DNA from 3 places in the Bacillus songklensis genome. Region 3 is predicted to be linked to each of the others. Evidence: riboswitches for the same ligand, from Rfam matches in the RefSeq annotation. Region 3 holds a riboswitch; each other region holds the start of a gene.
The links. A riboswitch is a leader RNA that binds a small molecule or an ion and turns the genes downstream of it on or off. The one in region 3 is predicted to bind cyclic di-AMP.
Positions count from the first base shown of each region.

Region 1: linked by a shared signal. The riboswitch ahead of ACFOU2_RS24335 (APC family permease) and the one ahead of ACFOU2_RS10440 (TrkH family potassium uptake protein) in region 3 are both predicted to bind cyclic di-AMP.
Region 2: linked by a shared signal. The riboswitch ahead of ACFOU2_RS16175 (CBS domain-containing protein) and the one ahead of ACFOU2_RS10440 (TrkH family potassium uptake protein) in region 3 are both predicted to bind cyclic di-AMP.

Region 1 covers NZ_JBHRZT010000073.1:239,120-244,703, forward strand. Annotated here, with positions in the region: gene ACFOU2_RS24320 (S-layer homology domain-containing protein) at 1-6, shown strand, start outside; gene ACFOU2_RS24325 (hypothetical protein) at 340-579, shown strand; gene ACFOU2_RS24330 (sulfite exporter TauE/SafE family protein) at 781-1,548, opposite strand; gene ACFOU2_RS24335 (APC family permease) at 1,833-3,659, opposite strand; cyclic di-AMP (ydaO/yuaA leader) riboswitch at 3,923-4,063, opposite strand; gene ACFOU2_RS24340 (HU family DNA-binding protein) at 4,302-4,574, opposite strand; partial or broken gene ACFOU2_RS24345 (SDR family oxidoreductase) at 4,736-4,858, opposite strand; gene ACFOU2_RS24350 (hypothetical protein) at 4,961-5,380, shown strand; gene ACFOU2_RS24355 (SGNH/GDSL hydrolase family protein) at 5,556-5,584, shown strand, end outside.
Region 2 covers NZ_JBHRZT010000067.1:194,230-199,813, forward strand. Annotated here, with positions in the region: gene ACFOU2_RS16155 (metal ABC transporter ATP-binding protein) at 1-641, shown strand, start outside; gene ACFOU2_RS16160 (metal ABC transporter permease) at 651-1,580, shown strand; gene ACFOU2_RS16165 (metal ABC transporter permease) at 1,577-2,455, shown strand; gene ACFOU2_RS16170 (hypothetical protein) at 2,603-2,803, shown strand; cyclic di-AMP (ydaO/yuaA leader) riboswitch at 3,017-3,165, shown strand; gene ACFOU2_RS16175 (CBS domain-containing protein) at 3,582-4,001, shown strand; gene ACFOU2_RS16180 (group I truncated hemoglobin) at 4,206-4,559, opposite strand; gene ACFOU2_RS16185 (class I adenylate-forming enzyme family protein) at 4,822-5,584, shown strand, end outside.
Region 3 covers NZ_JBHRZT010000043.1:169,830-175,413, reverse strand. Annotated here, with positions in the region: gene ACFOU2_RS10455 (peptide chain release factor 3) at 1-963, shown strand, start outside; gene ACFOU2_RS10450 (thermonuclease family protein) at 1,211-1,933, shown strand; gene ACFOU2_RS10445 (hypothetical protein) at 2,095-2,238, opposite strand; cyclic di-AMP (ydaO/yuaA leader) riboswitch at 2,379-2,522, shown strand; gene ACFOU2_RS10440 (TrkH family potassium uptake protein) at 2,870-4,189, shown strand; gene ACFOU2_RS10435 (peptide MFS transporter) at 4,225-5,556, opposite strand.

The DNA of each region.
Region 1 (5,584 bases), on a different contig from region 3:
CGCTAATTAATAGATTTTGAAAGAGTCTATCCAGCTTATGAGCTGATAGGCTCTTTTTATTAATCCAAGTGCTTGGAATATATTGAGAGAGTTATCGCTTAATACGATAACTCTCTTTTCTTTTTAGGAAGATTCATATAGTAATCTAGCTTTTTCTTAAAAAACTGAAAAATTTTTACTTTAATAGGTTTTATTTACCTTTCAATAGGTTAAATATCCCCTGATGGTAAAAATTCTACCAATATCTAACACATTGAGGGGGATTTCGTGAATGGTGAATAGTTATCGTAAATTGAAGCCCAATTCCGTGATCACATCGAAATCCTTTACGAGAGCGGGGTGACAAACGTAGAGCTGTACCGTCCAAACGAAAATTTTTCCCGTGCGCAGTTTGCTTCTTTCGTCTATCGCGCATTGGCGGCACAACGCGGTGAAATTAAAGAAGTGGCTCCAGCTGTAAAAGGATTGAGCTACGTAAAGGCAGCAGATAAAGTGACGATTCTCTTTACGGAGCCGCTTTCTACTGTCGGTACACTCACCTTAAGGGAAGTCGTGCCTGTCACTACCCGAAGTAAATAATATAGTGAATGATCGCATCACCGCTCGAAATATGCTGAAAAGGCCGGATTGAAATGAGTCCGGCCTTTTCGTTTCTCATAAGAATCGTTGTGTTAACTAAGTCTGTAGAGGATATACATAAAGCTATTTTGCCTTTTAGCCATCATGTCATGTTAAAAGCGAGGCGTTATACGAATGAGTATCTATCAAACACTAGCTTATTTAATAAATAAGCTTTAATCCACTAATTAAAATGATCGCAGCCATTACAGTTTGGAGAGGCTTAGCGGAAACTTTCGTAGATAGCTTGCTGCCTACCAGCACTCCAGGGATGGATCCTATTAGCAAATTAGCTGTCAGCATATAGTCCACACTTCCAAAGCTGGCATTTAATATACCTGCAACCGTTACTAACAAAAAGGCATGTGCAATATCTGTTCCTACTAATTCAGAAGTGTTCATTCTGTATAAATATAACATGGCAATGGCAAATAAAGATCCAGAGCCAATGGAAGTGAGTCCGACTATAAAACCAAAGATAATGCCGATGGCAATGGTTAGTGCCCGTTTTTCTTCAAGAGGCTGCATCTGCCAACGATTAGGGCGTATCTTCTTATCGAAAAAGACTCGAATAATAATGGAAGCGGCTACTAAGGTCATGACATATCCAAGGGCATGTTTAATAATTTCCTCCTGATGCTGGTGGAATGTTGGAAAAAAATGAAGAGTTCCAATCGCGATCGCTGCACTAGGAGCACTGCCCAATGCTAAATATTTCACCATTTTAACATTAACGGTATTTTGCTTCCAGTGTTGAGCTGCTCCGAATAGCTTTGTAATGGAATTATAGGCAAGATCGGTTCCTACTGCGATAGAAGGATTGATACCTAGTGCTATTAAAAGGGGAGTTAAAAGGGCTGCTCCTCCTACCCCTGTTAATCCTACTAAAACCCCTACCACTAACCCCATAACCGTCATACTGATACTCATCTTGTTGTCCCCCTAATTTAAATCCGAGTATTTTTATATGATTATAAAACAATACTATTTCATAGTAAACAAAATTCCGAATGTTTTTAATGAATTCTTAAGAAGTATTTTCTATTTTATGATGAAGTGCGTTTTTAGGTGAAAATCGTACAATCAAAATGTTAAGTTTAAGCGAATGACGGAGGCGTGAATGGAACAAAGGATGCGAGATAAAAGGGTAGACCATATTTAAGCAAGCAAAAAAGCCGTTTTAAAACGGCTTTTTTGCTGCCCTTGGGCTAGTTTTATTTTTTAAATCGATAAGGTACTGTCGTGACAATTACATTTTTTTGATAGAGGAGATAGACTCTTAACAGCAAGCTTGACTGATTATGCAATATATCCTGCCACCTCTTTTTCGTGATGAATTGAGGAATTAACACGGTCAGGGTATGGTTGGTTTCAGCGGCCTTTTCCTCAGCTAAATCGATAAATCGGGAAAGAGGCCTCATTAAACTTCTATATTGGGAATGTAGTGTCACCAGACGAATGTCGGGCTTCCATTCCTTCCACTTTTCCTCCATCCGTTTCTCGCTTTCCCGGTCAAAAGCGACATAAACAGCAATGACTGTATCCCCGATTAACTGGGCATAGTTCAAGGAATTTTCGACCACTTTCGTAATCCCTGCAACAGGGACAATCACGACATTTCCTTCCATTTGTAAACGTTCTTCACCTGGTTTAATTCTGAGCTGCTCCCCCACGGCTTCATAATGGTTTTTAATACGATGGAACATATAAACAATCACCGGCAAGAAAATCAGGACAGACCAAACTTGAGAAAACTTTGTAGTGAAGAAAATAATCAGGACGGTTAAAGTAATCAACGCTCCAATCAAATTAATGGTCAACCTGTACATCCAACCGGCAGGCTTCTCTCTTAACCATTTGACAATCATGCCTGTTTGCGAAAGGGTGAAAGGAATAAATACGCCGACTGCGTACAAGGGAATTAATTGCTCTGTTTCTCCTTTAAAGGCAACAATAAGTAAAATCGACGCGATTCCAAGTGTGACGATCCCGTTTGAATAGCCGAGTCTGTCTCCGCGTATCAAAAACATTCGCGGGATATATTTGTCTGATGCCAAATTAACGGCTAGTAACGGAAAAGCTGAAAAGCCCGTATTGGCGGCGAGGACTAAAATAAGAGCCGTCGTCCCTTGAATAAAATAATATAGGATGTTTCTTCCGAATACTTCGGCAGCGATTTGTGATACCACTGTTTCCTCGGCTTTAGGTGAGATTCCCAGCCAATAAGCTAAAAACGTAATGCCGGAAAAAAGAATCGCCAGGATGATCCCCATCATGACTAACGTATTGGCGGCATTTTTGGCAGCCGGTTCTTTAAAGTTAGGGACTGCATTCGAAATGGCTTCTACTCCAGTAAGAGCCGAACAACCAGATGAGAAAGCCTTGAGTAATAAAAATAAACTGATGCCGGGAACGACTGTTCCGATAGGTGTATGTAAATCAGCCGGTACTTGTCCGCTTAAAATCTGCCATATTCCTGCGCCAATGAGAAGCACCAATGCCAGTACAAACAAATATACAGGATAGGCAAGGAAGGATGCGGATTCTGTTACACCCCTGAGATTCAAAAGGGTAATAAAAACAACTAATAAAGAAGCAATCATCACGTTATGCTCATGTAATTGTGGAAAGGCGGATGTAATGGCATCCGTTCCGGCTGAAACGCTCACGGCTACGGTTAAAATATAGTCAACTAATAGCGAGCCCCCTGCAATGAGTCCAGGATTTTCCCCCAGATTGCTCCTCGAAACGATGTAGGCGCCACCGCCGTGGGGATAGGCATGGATGATTTGCCGGTATGAAAGAATCAAGGCGGTTAAAAGCACCAACACACCAATCGCGATTGGAATGGAATACCAAAATGCAACCAGACTAATCGTCGCTAACACAATTAAAATTTGTTCCGTTCCATAAGCTACAGAAGAAAGTGCATCTGACGACAAAATGGCAAGGGCTTTTAATTTATTTAATTTTTGTTCTCCTAATTGACTGGTTTTGAGAGGTTTTCCAATTAATATTCTTTTTAAAATTGAATAACTCACGCCGTTTACCTCCGTATACATAAATCCATTCATTTTAAGACCGAAAAAAGAAGATTAAATGAGACTCTTAATGGCCATAGTATGTCTATTAAGGACTTAATTAATGAATGCAGACAGTCACTATTTTATTGATTTTACTAATTCCCTCTATTGGTATGTCTAACACTATAAATCCTCCTAAAAAGTGAAAACTGATCGTAAAGGAACACAAAAAAGAACACTGAGATGCTACTCAGTGTTCTTTTTAAGAAAACACAAAGCAAACCTTCTCTCCAAACGCTTACGAGGTTAGCTGTCGGATTCGGGCCTTGAGAGTAGCCCTGCCTTCTTAAGAAGGATTCACCCCAAGTGACTATGCACAAGATTGGGTCCCCCACTCCTTATGGATTAAGCGATACAAGATATGATTGAGTTTAAAGTTTAAAGTTCCCTCAGCTAATATACTCTTGAAAAAGCTGTTTGTAAAGAGGGAATAAGATACCGATGGTGGCATTTCCAACAATAAAAAGAAGAATGGCCTGCGCAATCAGTATGGCGTACAACGGTGCGAACGAAGTGATTAAACATCAGGCTATCGCTTACTCATAAAAAAGCGCTAAGGGAGAACACAAAAGCTTCCTTAGCGCTTTCTTTATTAATTGCTTATTTTACAGCTTCTTTTAGTTCCTTACCTGGTTTAAAAGCAGGAACTTTGGAAGCGGGAATCTGCATTTCTTCACCTGTTTGCGGGTTACGCCCCGTTCGAGCTGCACGCTCACGCACTTCAAACGTTCCAAATCCGATTAATTGGATTTTTTCTTCGTTAGCAAGTGTAGTAGAGATCGTTTCAAATAATGCATCCACAGCTTTTGCCGCATCTTTCTTTGTTAATTCTGTTTGTGTTGCCACAGCATTGATCAATTCCGTTTTATTCATATTCAAACACCTCACCCTTTTATTTTTAGATAGTATGTAGAGATGCTAGCATAACATATCTACTAGAAGGTTTTCCAGTTTGACAAATTTATATACCTGTATTTTCAAAGATTTATAACACTGAATTTTGCAACGAATAAACGATTTCTCCTGAGATTCATTCATCCATTTACAATGGTTCCGCCATTTACGTGCAGAATTTGTCCTGATACATATGAGGAATCGTCTGAAGCCAAATATACATAAGCAGGTGCTAGTTCAAAAGGTTGTGCAGCCCGCTTCATTGAGGATATAAAGTTCCTAGTCTCATTGGTCTTTATTGGTCCGCCCCATATCTTCATGATGGAGGAGTCGCAGTTGGAGCAAATTCTAAAACCCAATTAGGAATGGCGGAAACATTAAATAAAGGAATTTTACCTGATCCGTTTAACAGTTTGCGTGCATTATATATATTCCACTTAATAACTCGACACATCTTCATTCAATCAAGAGGCATCACAATCGGTGATCCAGACAACTTGAATTCGCCCTCAAGGGTTCACCTATGCGGTTGGCGCCAACCCCGCAAGGGGGGTGCCAGCCGCTTAGGTCTAGAAAATTTGGCATGGCCGTTCTTTGGTCAGGTCGAATTTTCTAAATCGATCTATATAGTCGATAAAAACTTGAGGAATCAAGTAGTAAAAGCGAATCACTTTTCAGAAGACGTAAGGAAAGCAAATGTGACAGGCGAAGGGCATGATTATTGGGTAGATGCTTCAACAGGCTTTTCTGCACAAGAACAAGATGCTTTGATTAATATTTATTAACATTGGAATAAATATGTTTAAAGCCAGGCAGTCATGATGACCGCCTGGCTTTTATTTATAACGTATATATTGAAGATAATCGAAATAAATATAATTGTTTAATTCAAATAAATTGGAGGAGAGGTCTTTGACTTTTTACTTGCCATGTTCCCAACCGTCATTCCAATATGCTGCATTGGGAGATTCGATAGCAGCAGGGTGGGG
Region 2 (5,584 bases), on a different contig from region 3:
ACGGAGCAGGGAAATCCACACTCATTAAAGCGATTCTCGGTTTGATTCCAAGAGTAACGGGAGAGGTGGATATTTATGGAAAGTCGTATAAAGAACAGCGCAAGCTTATCGGCTATGTTCCTCAGCGGGAATCGGTCGACTGGGATTTTCCGACGAATGCATTGGATGTCGTGACAATGGGACGTTATGGCCATTTAGGGTGGTTTAAACGGCCTGGCAGTAAAGAAAAGGAATTCGCGATGGAGTGCTTGCGCCAAGTCGGGATGGATGGATTTGCCGAGCGCCAGATCAGCCAGCTTTCCGGAGGACAGCAGCAGCGCGTCTTTTTAGCCAGGGCACTTGCGCAGGATGCCCAGCTTTACTTCATGGATGAACCGTTTGTCGGTGTCGATGCCGCAACGGAAAAAGCGATTATCACCCTATTAAACAAGCTAAAACAGCAAGGAAAAACCGTTCTTGTCGTCCATCATGATTTAAACACGGTAAAAGAATATTTTGATTGGCTGTTATGTTTAAATGTGGAGTTGGTGGGAATCGGAGAAACGGAACGATTGTTTACAAAAGAGTATTTGCAAAGAACGTACGGCGGCAGATTAACCATGTTTGATTCTGAGAAAGAGACATCTTTCATGATTAATTGAGGTGAAAACATGAACTGGTTACAGGTCTTTCAAGATCCAAATACACAATGGATTTTATTTGGTTCCATGCTTTTAGGATTAAGCAGCGGGGTCATCGGAAGCTTTGCCTACTTGCGCAAACAATCTCTCATGGGAGATGCGCTCGCCCATGCGGCACTGCCGGGAGTTTGTTTAGCCTTTATGATCACGGGATCGAAATCGATTTTCTACTTTTTGATCGGGGCTCTTATGGCAGGCATTTTGGCTACCTTTTTGATCAGCTATATTACAAGACATACACGCATTAAGCAGGATTCAGCATTAGGGATTATTTTAACCGTATTTTTCGGTGTCGGGATTGTGTTATTGACGCAAATCCAGCACAGCGATGCCGGCAATCAGAGCGGTCTTGATAAATTCTTATTCGGTCAGGCCGCCTCAATGATTCAGACCGATGTGTACACGATGGCCATCATTTCAGCTGTATTGGTCGGTGTTTGCACCTTGTTTTTCAAGGAATTTAAGCTGCTTTCATTTGACCCGGGTTTTGCGAAAGGAATTGGGCTGCCGGTGGCACTTCTTGATCAGTTCATCATGCTCCTTGTGGTCGTAGCCGTAGTGGTTGGAATTCAAGCGGTAGGTGTCGTATTAATGGCCGCCTTGTTGATTACCCCGGCAGTCGCAGCCAGGTATTGGACCGAAAAACTGCATGTCATGGTCGTCATTTCTGGGATATTCGGGGTATTGAGCGGCTTAGCCGGAACGCTCGTGAGTACGATGGTCGATAATTTGCCGACAGGTCCGCTCACAGTTCTCGCGGCAACATGCTTATTTATCTTCTCTGTTTTCTTTGCACCCAAACGCGGCTTATTGGCCAAAATGCTGTTAAAAATGTTAGTGAAGAATAAAATCAAAAAAAAACTGTATATGCAAAAAATGAAAGAAGGAGAAACGTTGTGAATGATGTTTGGATTATGCTGATCGGCGCGCTCGTTGCCTGCTCATGTAGCCTTGTCGGTTGTTTTCTCGTTCTACGCAAAATGTCGATGATTGGGGACGCAATCAGCCACTCGGTTTTACCGGGGATTGTCATCGCCTTTTTGGTGAGCGGCTCAAGGGATTCGTTGTTCATGATGATGGGGGCAGCCGTGATCGGATTGATCACCGTCTTTTTGATTCAGATGTTCCACCAAAGCGGTGTCCAGTCCGATGCCTCCATCGGTGTCGTATTTACGGCTTTATTTGCGGTGGGGGTTGTGCTTGTCAGTTTATACACCCGCCAGGTGGATTTGGATCTTGATTGTGTGCTGTACGGGGAAATCGCCTATGCACCGTGGAATACGATATCGATTGGCGGGATGAGTATCGGTCCAAAAGCCGTCTGGGGAGTAGGGGCTACCTTTCTCTTAAACTTAATCGTAATCAGTCTATTCTATAAACAGTTTAAAATTTGCTCGTTTGACCCGGCCATGGCGGCAGCTGTCGGCATACCGGTCATGTTATTCCACTATCTCCTAATGGCACTCGTTTCTTTTACGACGGTTGCTTCTTTTGAAAGTGTGGGCGCCATTTTAGTGGTGGGCATGTTAATTGTTCCTGCAGCAACGGCTTACTTGTTGACCGAAAAATTAAGTGTGATGATTGGTATCAGCATGTTCATCGGGATCATCAGTTCTGCGATCGGGTATTATATGGCGTACGTATACGATGCTTCCATTGCAGGGTGCATGATTACGGTTGCCGGGATATTGTTCTTAATTGCCTTATTCTTCTCACCGACACACGGAATTGTCATGAAGAAATGGAAGCGCAAAAAAATATATAAATGCACATAAATCATTTGACATGGATAAAGAGCATCCATGTCAAATGATCACCATTGTAAGTTTATTCAAGGAGAAAGAACAGAAAGGCGCGAATAGAGGAAGGCCGATGACAGAAGGGAAAAATAAAAAAAGGGTGAAAGAGCAGGAGAGAAGTCTATGACTGCGCGTTTAGCATTTCGGTTGTCAGATGGAAAGTGGCTGCACATCAGGAGAATTACGCATGATACAGTGGAACTGAAAATTTGCTCCGACATCGTATGTGAGCCCGCTGAGTTCCAGTGTCGTATCCACGAAGGCGAATTTGTCCGAATTATATTGGATGCCATCCAGAAGACGTTCAAAAATGAAACATCGTGAAAATATGAAAAAGTCTTCATCCCCGCAAAGCGAGTCGGATGAGGGTTTTTTCTGTGTTTAAAAAGTTAAAATTGCACTATATCGACAAGGGAGTCATGAACATCGTTTTCTGGACTTTATTAATATCGTTCTTACTAGTTATTTCATCCATGATTAAAAATAGCTGTTGACAGTAAATTTTAACGGGGGTAAGATTACTCACATAAAATGTTTTATCATAAATCGCTTAATTCTAATTTAGAAGCGGGGGAACCAACTTTGTGTTGAATCTTAGCACTTGGGGTGAGTCCTTCAGTGAAGGTAGGGTTACTTCCACGACCCAAATCCGACAGCTAACCTCGTAAGCGTTTGGGAGGAAAAAATTCGTGTGAATGCACGGCTTATTTGTGCTGTGAAAAACCGCGAAAAGAGGCCCTCTCTTTTCGCGGTTTTTATTATGAAGAAAAGGCATTTGAAGAGAAAAAGAATAGAGGACTCTATGCCGGAGAGCAAAGCTATATATTTGCGTCAATGCGAACAACTTATTTTTTAGGGAGGACATAAACATGAAGGATGCCATCATGATTGGAATAGTAGTACTGATGGGGGGAGGCATGGTCGGCGTTTCCATTTGGTTAGTGTCCGTTCTCAATAATGGAAGAGGGAAAAAGTGAACATTTTTTGTAAACGGTGGCTCTGATTATGAATAGATGTGTGTAGAGGTAAATATAGGGAAGATGATAAATATCGATTTTAGGCTGGAGCCGATTCAAGAAGAAAAAAGGAGTTAAGAATGAGTATGAACATTGCATTTTTTCTTATTCCAAAGCATGAAGTAGCTGTTATTGACATGGAATCTACCGTACGCCAAGCATTGGAAAAAATGGAATATCACAAATATACGGCAGTACCCCTTATTGATGATGAAGGAAAATATGTGGGAACGCTGACTGAAGGAGATCTCCTTTGGTTTTTAAAGGAAAGGGGGACATTCAATCTTCAAGAGCTGGAAGAATTGCCGCTTCGATTAGTACCAAGGCGCCACGATAATAAAGCCATACCGATCCATGCTGAAATGGAAAGCATCATCTTGCAGACAACAGAACAAAACTTTGTACCGGTCATCGATGATCAAGGAATCTTTATTGGGATTGTCAGACGACGGGAAATTATCGAGTTTTGTGCAAAAGCATTATTTAGTGAAGAAAAAAGACGTTGAAGTCCATTTAAAAGGAATAAGAGGCTGGCCCAAAAGTATGTTCTTTGGGTCACCTTCTTATGATGATTCTGATTGCAAATGACTCGATTCGATCATGATATTTTAACACATTGGCAAAAAGAAAAGGCAAGACGGGATACACAAAGTATGAGAAATAGAATGGGACATGATTTATGGGAGCCGGCTTTCCTTTTATGTATAGGCTTATTTGTGAAGAATTGCATCCTTCATTGTTAAAAGTTTTTGTACAACTTGATCAATATCTTTTTCGGACACATTGAACTCTTTAAGGCTTGAAACAAGGTGGTTAGCAATTGCTTCAAAATGTGATTCTTGCAGGTTAAGACCTTCATGCGCTTTTTCCATACCTTTACCTGAATACTGATTTGGTCCGCCTGTCACCCAGCTAAGAAACAATGTTTGATGGCGGCGCTGCTTTTCCATATCGGTATGTTCAAAATAGTGATTGACTGTATCATCCTCCAACACTTTTTTATAGAAAACATCTACGACCTTTTGAATGCCTTCTTGACCGCCTAATCGTTCATAAAGACTCATGAAAATTCCTCCTTATATACGTATGGGACATTCCTTAATATTTGTAATGCCGGCTAAAATAATCATTTAGTTCTTTAAAAATGTTGTTTTAGTCGATTTGTTATCAAGTGAAGAAACGGCGAATAGAATTGTACAAGCGAACTCAAATTGCAAAGGGCAGTATTTGTACAGCCGCCCATTCAAAATGAAAAGCCGGCATACTCTAAGCCTGTTGAGTAAGGGTTTAGGTTACTGACCATAAAACCGCAGAAGGGGGAATAAGATGGAAACACTTGGCTCTTATATGAAAAAAGCATTTCAAACATATCCGGATAAAATCGCGGTCAAGTATCAAAATCAAACGATCACGTACGATCAATTGCGAATTCGTTCATGCCAGTTGGCAAATGGCATCAAAAGCTATCATTTGAAAAAAGGGGACCGGGTGGCGGTTCTCATGTCCAACCGTTCGGAGCATATAGAATCTGATTGTGCTGCAGCACTTGGCGGTTTCATCAAAGTGCCGCTCGATTACCGTCTTCATCCAAAGGAGCTTACATACATCATTGAAAATTCCGGAGCGAAACTATTGATTGGCGAAAAAGAATGGATTCATAAAATTGATTTGGATATTCCAAAGTTAGAAGTCGGCGACAAATATGAGTGTTGGCTGCAACGGCAAAGTGACGACTATCCGAAATCAGAGGCTGTACAGGAAGATGATGTATTTGTCATCATGTATACATCCGGTACAACAGGAAGGCCAAAAGGAGGGATGTTATCACACCGTAACATGATTGCAGGCGCTTTATCCCTGGCGCTTGCCTGTGAAGTCATGACGGAGGACGTCATCGGCCATGCTGCTTCGCTCACACATGGAAGTAATTTTTTATCCCATATCGCCTGGATTTTCGGTTTGACGCAAGTGGTGTTCAACAAGTTCGACCCAAAAGAATTTATCGATGATCTGGAACGAGAAAAAGTCTCCGTCCTTTTCCTTGTCCCGGCCATGATTGATTTAATGATTCAAGATCCCGATTTTGATC
Region 3 (5,584 bases):
GGAACGACTGTAACAGATGATGTGACCGAGCATATTGATGAAGGTTATCTTCCTTCCTTAGCCGATGAGCTTGCTCTTTTAGATGAAGCAGGAAATGATTTTTCCATGGAAAAAGTCAAGAAAGGAAAGCTCACACCCGTCTTTTTCGGCAGCGCCATCGCTAACTTCGGTGTACAGTCTTTCTTTGATGAATTTTTGCAATTAACGTTGCCGCCGCAGTCTCGCGAGTCATCAAATGGTGAAATCGATCCTACGGATACAAATTTCTCCGGTTTTATCTTTAAAATTCAAGCAAATATGAATCCAGCCCACCGTGACCGAATTGCGTTTGTAAGGGTATGTTCAGGTAAATTCGAGCGGGGCATGAACGTTACTCTGTCCAGAACAGGACGAAAGTTAAAATTGTCACAATCCCACCAATTTTTGGCTTCCAGCCGCGAAACGGTAGAGGAAGCATATGCCGGGGATATTATCGGATTATATGATTCAGGAACATATCAAATAGGGGATACCCTCGTTGGAGAAGGGGCATCTGTTTTTCAGTTTAATCCATTACCAACGTTCCCCCCTGAACTATTTGCGAAAGTGCGTGTCAAAAATGCGATGAAGGGGAAGCACTTCGAAAAAGGAATCACTCAATTGGTACAGGAAGGAGCTGTCCAGCTTTACCGCACTCCTTATTTTGGTGATTACATTCTCGGGGCTGTCGGGGAGCTGCAATTCCAGGTCTTTGAGTACAGAATGAAAAATGAATATGGAGTGGATATCGAGTTTCAACGTTTAAGCCATGTTGCGGCTAAATGGATCAATAAGGAAGACTTGCAAGATAAAATGATCGATTCCCGTGTTATGTTGGTTGAGGACCGGGAAGAAAACCCTGTATTATTATTTGAAAATGATTTTGTACTGCGCATGTTCCAAGAGAAATACCCTTCTGTTGAATTAAGAAGTACGTTTGGGTAAAGAGGAGCGGAGGCGACTGTTTAGCTCCGACGTGCGTTGGAACTCCTTCCTACAGAACCGCTTTTGGGTTCTGTAGGAAGGAGTGAAACGTCTAGATCAGGGAAGGGATTCCCACTTAGACTTCTCCGATTATGCTATGTTTTGAAGTGAGGATTTTACTGCCCTTTAATGCGGGATAAAAGGGTTTGGTGAAAAAGCCAGACTCTTTTTCTGTTGATGAGCCAAGGTGAGAGGAGAAGAACAGAAAATGAGATATACATATTTCAAGAATCTTTGGATGGTTGCAATATTAACACTTATTATTGTTATATTGCCTGCATGTCAACAGCAGGATTCCAAAATCCCAGCGGTAGTGGAGCGGGTAGTCGACGGGGACACGATCAAGGTGGAAGTGAACAATCGATCAGAAACAGTTCGGCTGTTGCTGGTGGATACTCCAGAGTCTGTCCATCCATCCAAACCTGTCCAACCATACGGAAAGGAAGCCAGTAATTTTGTTAAAGAGCTGTTGCCTGAGGGAAAAGAAGTCAAGCTAGAAATGGATGTAGGAGAAAGAGATAAATATGGACGTTTGCTTGCTTATGTATGGGTTGATGGCAAAATGCTGAATGAATTACTACTTGAAAAGGGATATGCACGTGTTGCTTATGTATTTGAACCCAATACAAAATATGTTGATCGATTTAGGGATATACAGGAAAAGGCTCGTAAGCAAGAATTAAAGATATGGTCGATTGAGAACTACGCAACGGATAGAGGATTTGAAGAAGATCAAGTAGAGCAAAACGAAACAAAGAGTGAACAGAAAGTGAGCTGCAAACAGCCTTTGATAAAAGGCAATATAAACAGTAAAGGCGAAAAAATCTATCATACACCGGATAGTCCGCAATATAAAGTAACGAAACCGGAAATGATGTTTTGCACAGAAAAAGAGGCAAAGGCAGCGGGGTTCCGTTCCCCTGATAGGTAAAAAAGAGGCTGTCCCATAAGTCTCGAGTTAATGATAAAAGTTGATCTTTACTGAAAGGACCCGTCACGGAATCCTGTGATTTTGCTGGATTTTCATGACGGGTCCTTTTAGGAGGATGACTCAAAAGGTATGGCCTTTTATACCTTTTGAGTCATCCTCTTTTATATATTTTCTCTGTATTCGGTCAATGTTTGGGTGAATTTTCCTGTACCATTGCATGAAGAACATGCTCTCTTGTAAAAAGGAATCATTGTATCCACTCGTCCAGCACCGTTGCATTGTTTACAAACCGCTACGATTTTCAACGTCTTTTCTCCTTTACCCGGTAATCTTATTGTTAGCATTGACATTTAAAAACAATATATGCAGTGAAACAAAGATGTTTAAAATATGCTTGACAGTTTGTGTGGGCGGAATTATGATTACTTTCATAATCATATGTTTCAATGTTAACTTGCTTAATCCTTTATAGGAGCGGGGGAACCGTAATTGTACATACGATGTACTTGGGGTGAATCTTTAATTAAAGTAGGATACTCTCAAATCCGAACCCGACAGCTAACCTCGTAAGCACTTTTTGAGGGAAGGGACAATGATTGTCATTGACCATTCTTCGGAATGGTCTTTTTTATTAGTAAGGCAACGTTAACCGTATAAAAAACATACGGTTAACGTTGCCTTATGAAGTGGACCTTTCCCTGGAATATAGGAGGAAGCCATTAGTTTTATTGAAGGTCCACTTCAGGTATATGCGTTTTAGCTTATCTATTTTTAAATTCAAGGATATGTGTTAAAGACTCCATTTACTGCAGTAGTAGGGGATGATCGAGGGCAACATTATATTTTTGATGGTTTGAATGACTTATTAATTTGAATGACTTATTAAGAAGAGAATAATTGGAATGAATCATTATTTGAGAAAGAAGGAAGTTTTTTATGTTACCAAAACGCATTCAATTGGCGCCTCCGCAGTTGCTTATTTTATTTTTTGCTTTTTTTATTTTATTAGGTGCAATTTTATTAAAATTACCGATTGCGACAAAGGAGCCGATTAGCTGGATTGATGCACTTTTTACGATTACATCTGCTACCACCGTCACAGGGTTAACATCGGTCGATACAGGCACGACTTATACGTTGTTTGGCCAAACCATTATTATGCTTTGGATTCAAATCGGCGGCCTTGGAATTATGTCGTTTGCCATATTGATTTTTATCATGCTTGGAAAGAAAATCGGGTTTAAAGAACGTGTTTTAATACAACAGTCCCTTAACCAAACATCTTTTGGCGGTGTCATCCGATTGGTTGTGAACTTATTTGCTTTTGCTTTTATTATTGAGATTATTGCAGTCATATTTTTAGCTATTCGCTGGGTGCCGGAATTTGGAGTAGCCCAAGGTCTTTATTTTAGTTTTTTTCATGCTGTTTCAGCCTTTAACAATGCAGGGTTTGGATTGTTGCCTGATAATTTGATGAAATACGTAGGAGATCCGATTGTTAATATCGTAATTACTTCTCTCTTTATTATTGGAGGGTTAGGTTTCACCGTGCTGATTGATTTGCACAATAAACGCAGGTGGAAAAAGCTAAGCCTGCATTCAAAATTAATGATTCTTGGAACACTTTTACTAAATGCCTTAAGTATGATCATTATTTTGTTATTGGAAATGGATAACCCAAAAACGTTGGGAGCATTGGATTGGTCAGAAAAGCTTTGGGGTTCTTATTTTCAAGGAGTGAGCCCGCGTACAGCAGGCTTTAATACGATTGATGTGACAGCGCTCAAGGACTCCACCGCTTTTTATATGATGCTGCTAATGTTCGTAGGGGCGGGAAGTGCTTCAACCGGCGGAGGTATTAAGCTTACCACCTTTTTGATTATTGTGTTATCTGTTTTCACCTATTTGAAAGGGAAAGAAGATATCCAGGTATTCAAAAGGACAATCGACAATAAGCTTGTATTTAAAGCATTGGCCATTACCATGATCAGTTTATTATTTATTTTTGTTGCCGCTTTTATTTTAACGATTACAGAGAAAGCGCCGTTCGTCAAAATCATCTTTGAAGTCATATCTGCTTTCGGAACTGTCGGGTTAACAATGGGATTGACTTTTCAATTAACGGCGATTGGAAAACTGGTGATCATTTTTATGATGAGTATTGGAAAACTTGGCCCTTTAACGCTGGCTTTTTCTTTGGCAAGAAGAGAACATTCGAAGATTGGTTATCCAAAGGAAGATGTCCTTGCAGGATAGCAAAAAAAAGATGGAAGCAAAAGCTTCCATCTTTTTTAGTCCATCAATTTAGTAATTGGCTTAGAAAGCAACAGTAATAAAATACCTAAACCAATCGTTACAAAACCAATTAAGCTGAAGATGTCAAGGTAACCTAAAGACTGCGTGTATGCAGCTAATTGACCGGCTACCATGTTGGCAACAGCAGAACTTGCCAGCCATACACCCATTAGAAGAGATGCAAGCTTGATTGGAGCAATTCTACTTACCATTGATAAACCAACTGGTGAAATCATTAATTCAGCCAATGTGTGAAGGAAATACGTTACAACCATGAACAGGATGTTTGCTTTCAATGCCGGATCGTTTCCTGTGTGCATAACGGCAGGAAGCAGTACTAAGAAGCCTAAACCAACAGTGACTAAACCAAGAGCCATTTTCGTTGGAGTTTTTAAGTCACCGCGTTTTGAGCTGCCAAGCTTGTACCATAAAGCAGACATAATTGGCGCTAAAATAACGATGAATAATGGGTTCAATGATTGGAACCAGGCAGTTGGAACCTCAAAACCAAATACATTGCGGTCAATCTGATCTTGAGCATACAATGTCAATGAGCTTCCCGCTTGCTCAAAAGCGGCCCAGAATGCAATGACAAATACTGCTAAAATAACGATAGCTGTTGTACGTTTCTTTTCTCTTTTCGTTAACGGTGCCGTTGATTTTTGACCAGCTGTTACTTCCGGTTTACCGGTAGGTTTTTTACCGATATCACCTAAATAACGATTTCCTAACAAGTTGAAAATCAACTGTCCGACAATCATACCGATTGCTGCTGTCAAGAATCCATATTTATAGCTCATAAGCCCGACTACTAACGGCGCAAAGAAGGCACCAACGTTAATCCCCATGTAGAAGATAGTAAAAGCTCCGTCACGACGCGGATCGTTGTCGTCGTAAAGATCACCAACAATTGTTGAGATGTTCGGCTTGAAGAAACCATTACCGATAATCAATAAACCAAGACCAATGTATAAAGCATTTGTGGTTTGGCTTGCGAATAGCGCGAAGTTACCAAGTGCCATTAAAATACCACCGATTGTGATCGCCAATCTTCTGCCCAAGAAACGGTCAGATAAATATCCGCCGATCATTGGCGTAATATAGACGGCACCGGTAAAGAATCCGTAAATACTCATAGCCGTAGTTTTGTCGACTCCAAGCCCACCGTTTACAACGGTTGCTGTTAAGTAAAGAACAAGAATTGCCCTCATTCCATAGTAGCTGAAACGCTCCCATGCCTCAGTCATAAACAGCATATACAATCCAGGAGGATGTTTTTTTCTGGACTGGTTTGGCTGTTGAACATCATTTTTTACAGCTGCCTGCATAATTAAGTCCTCCTAAAAAATAGTCAAA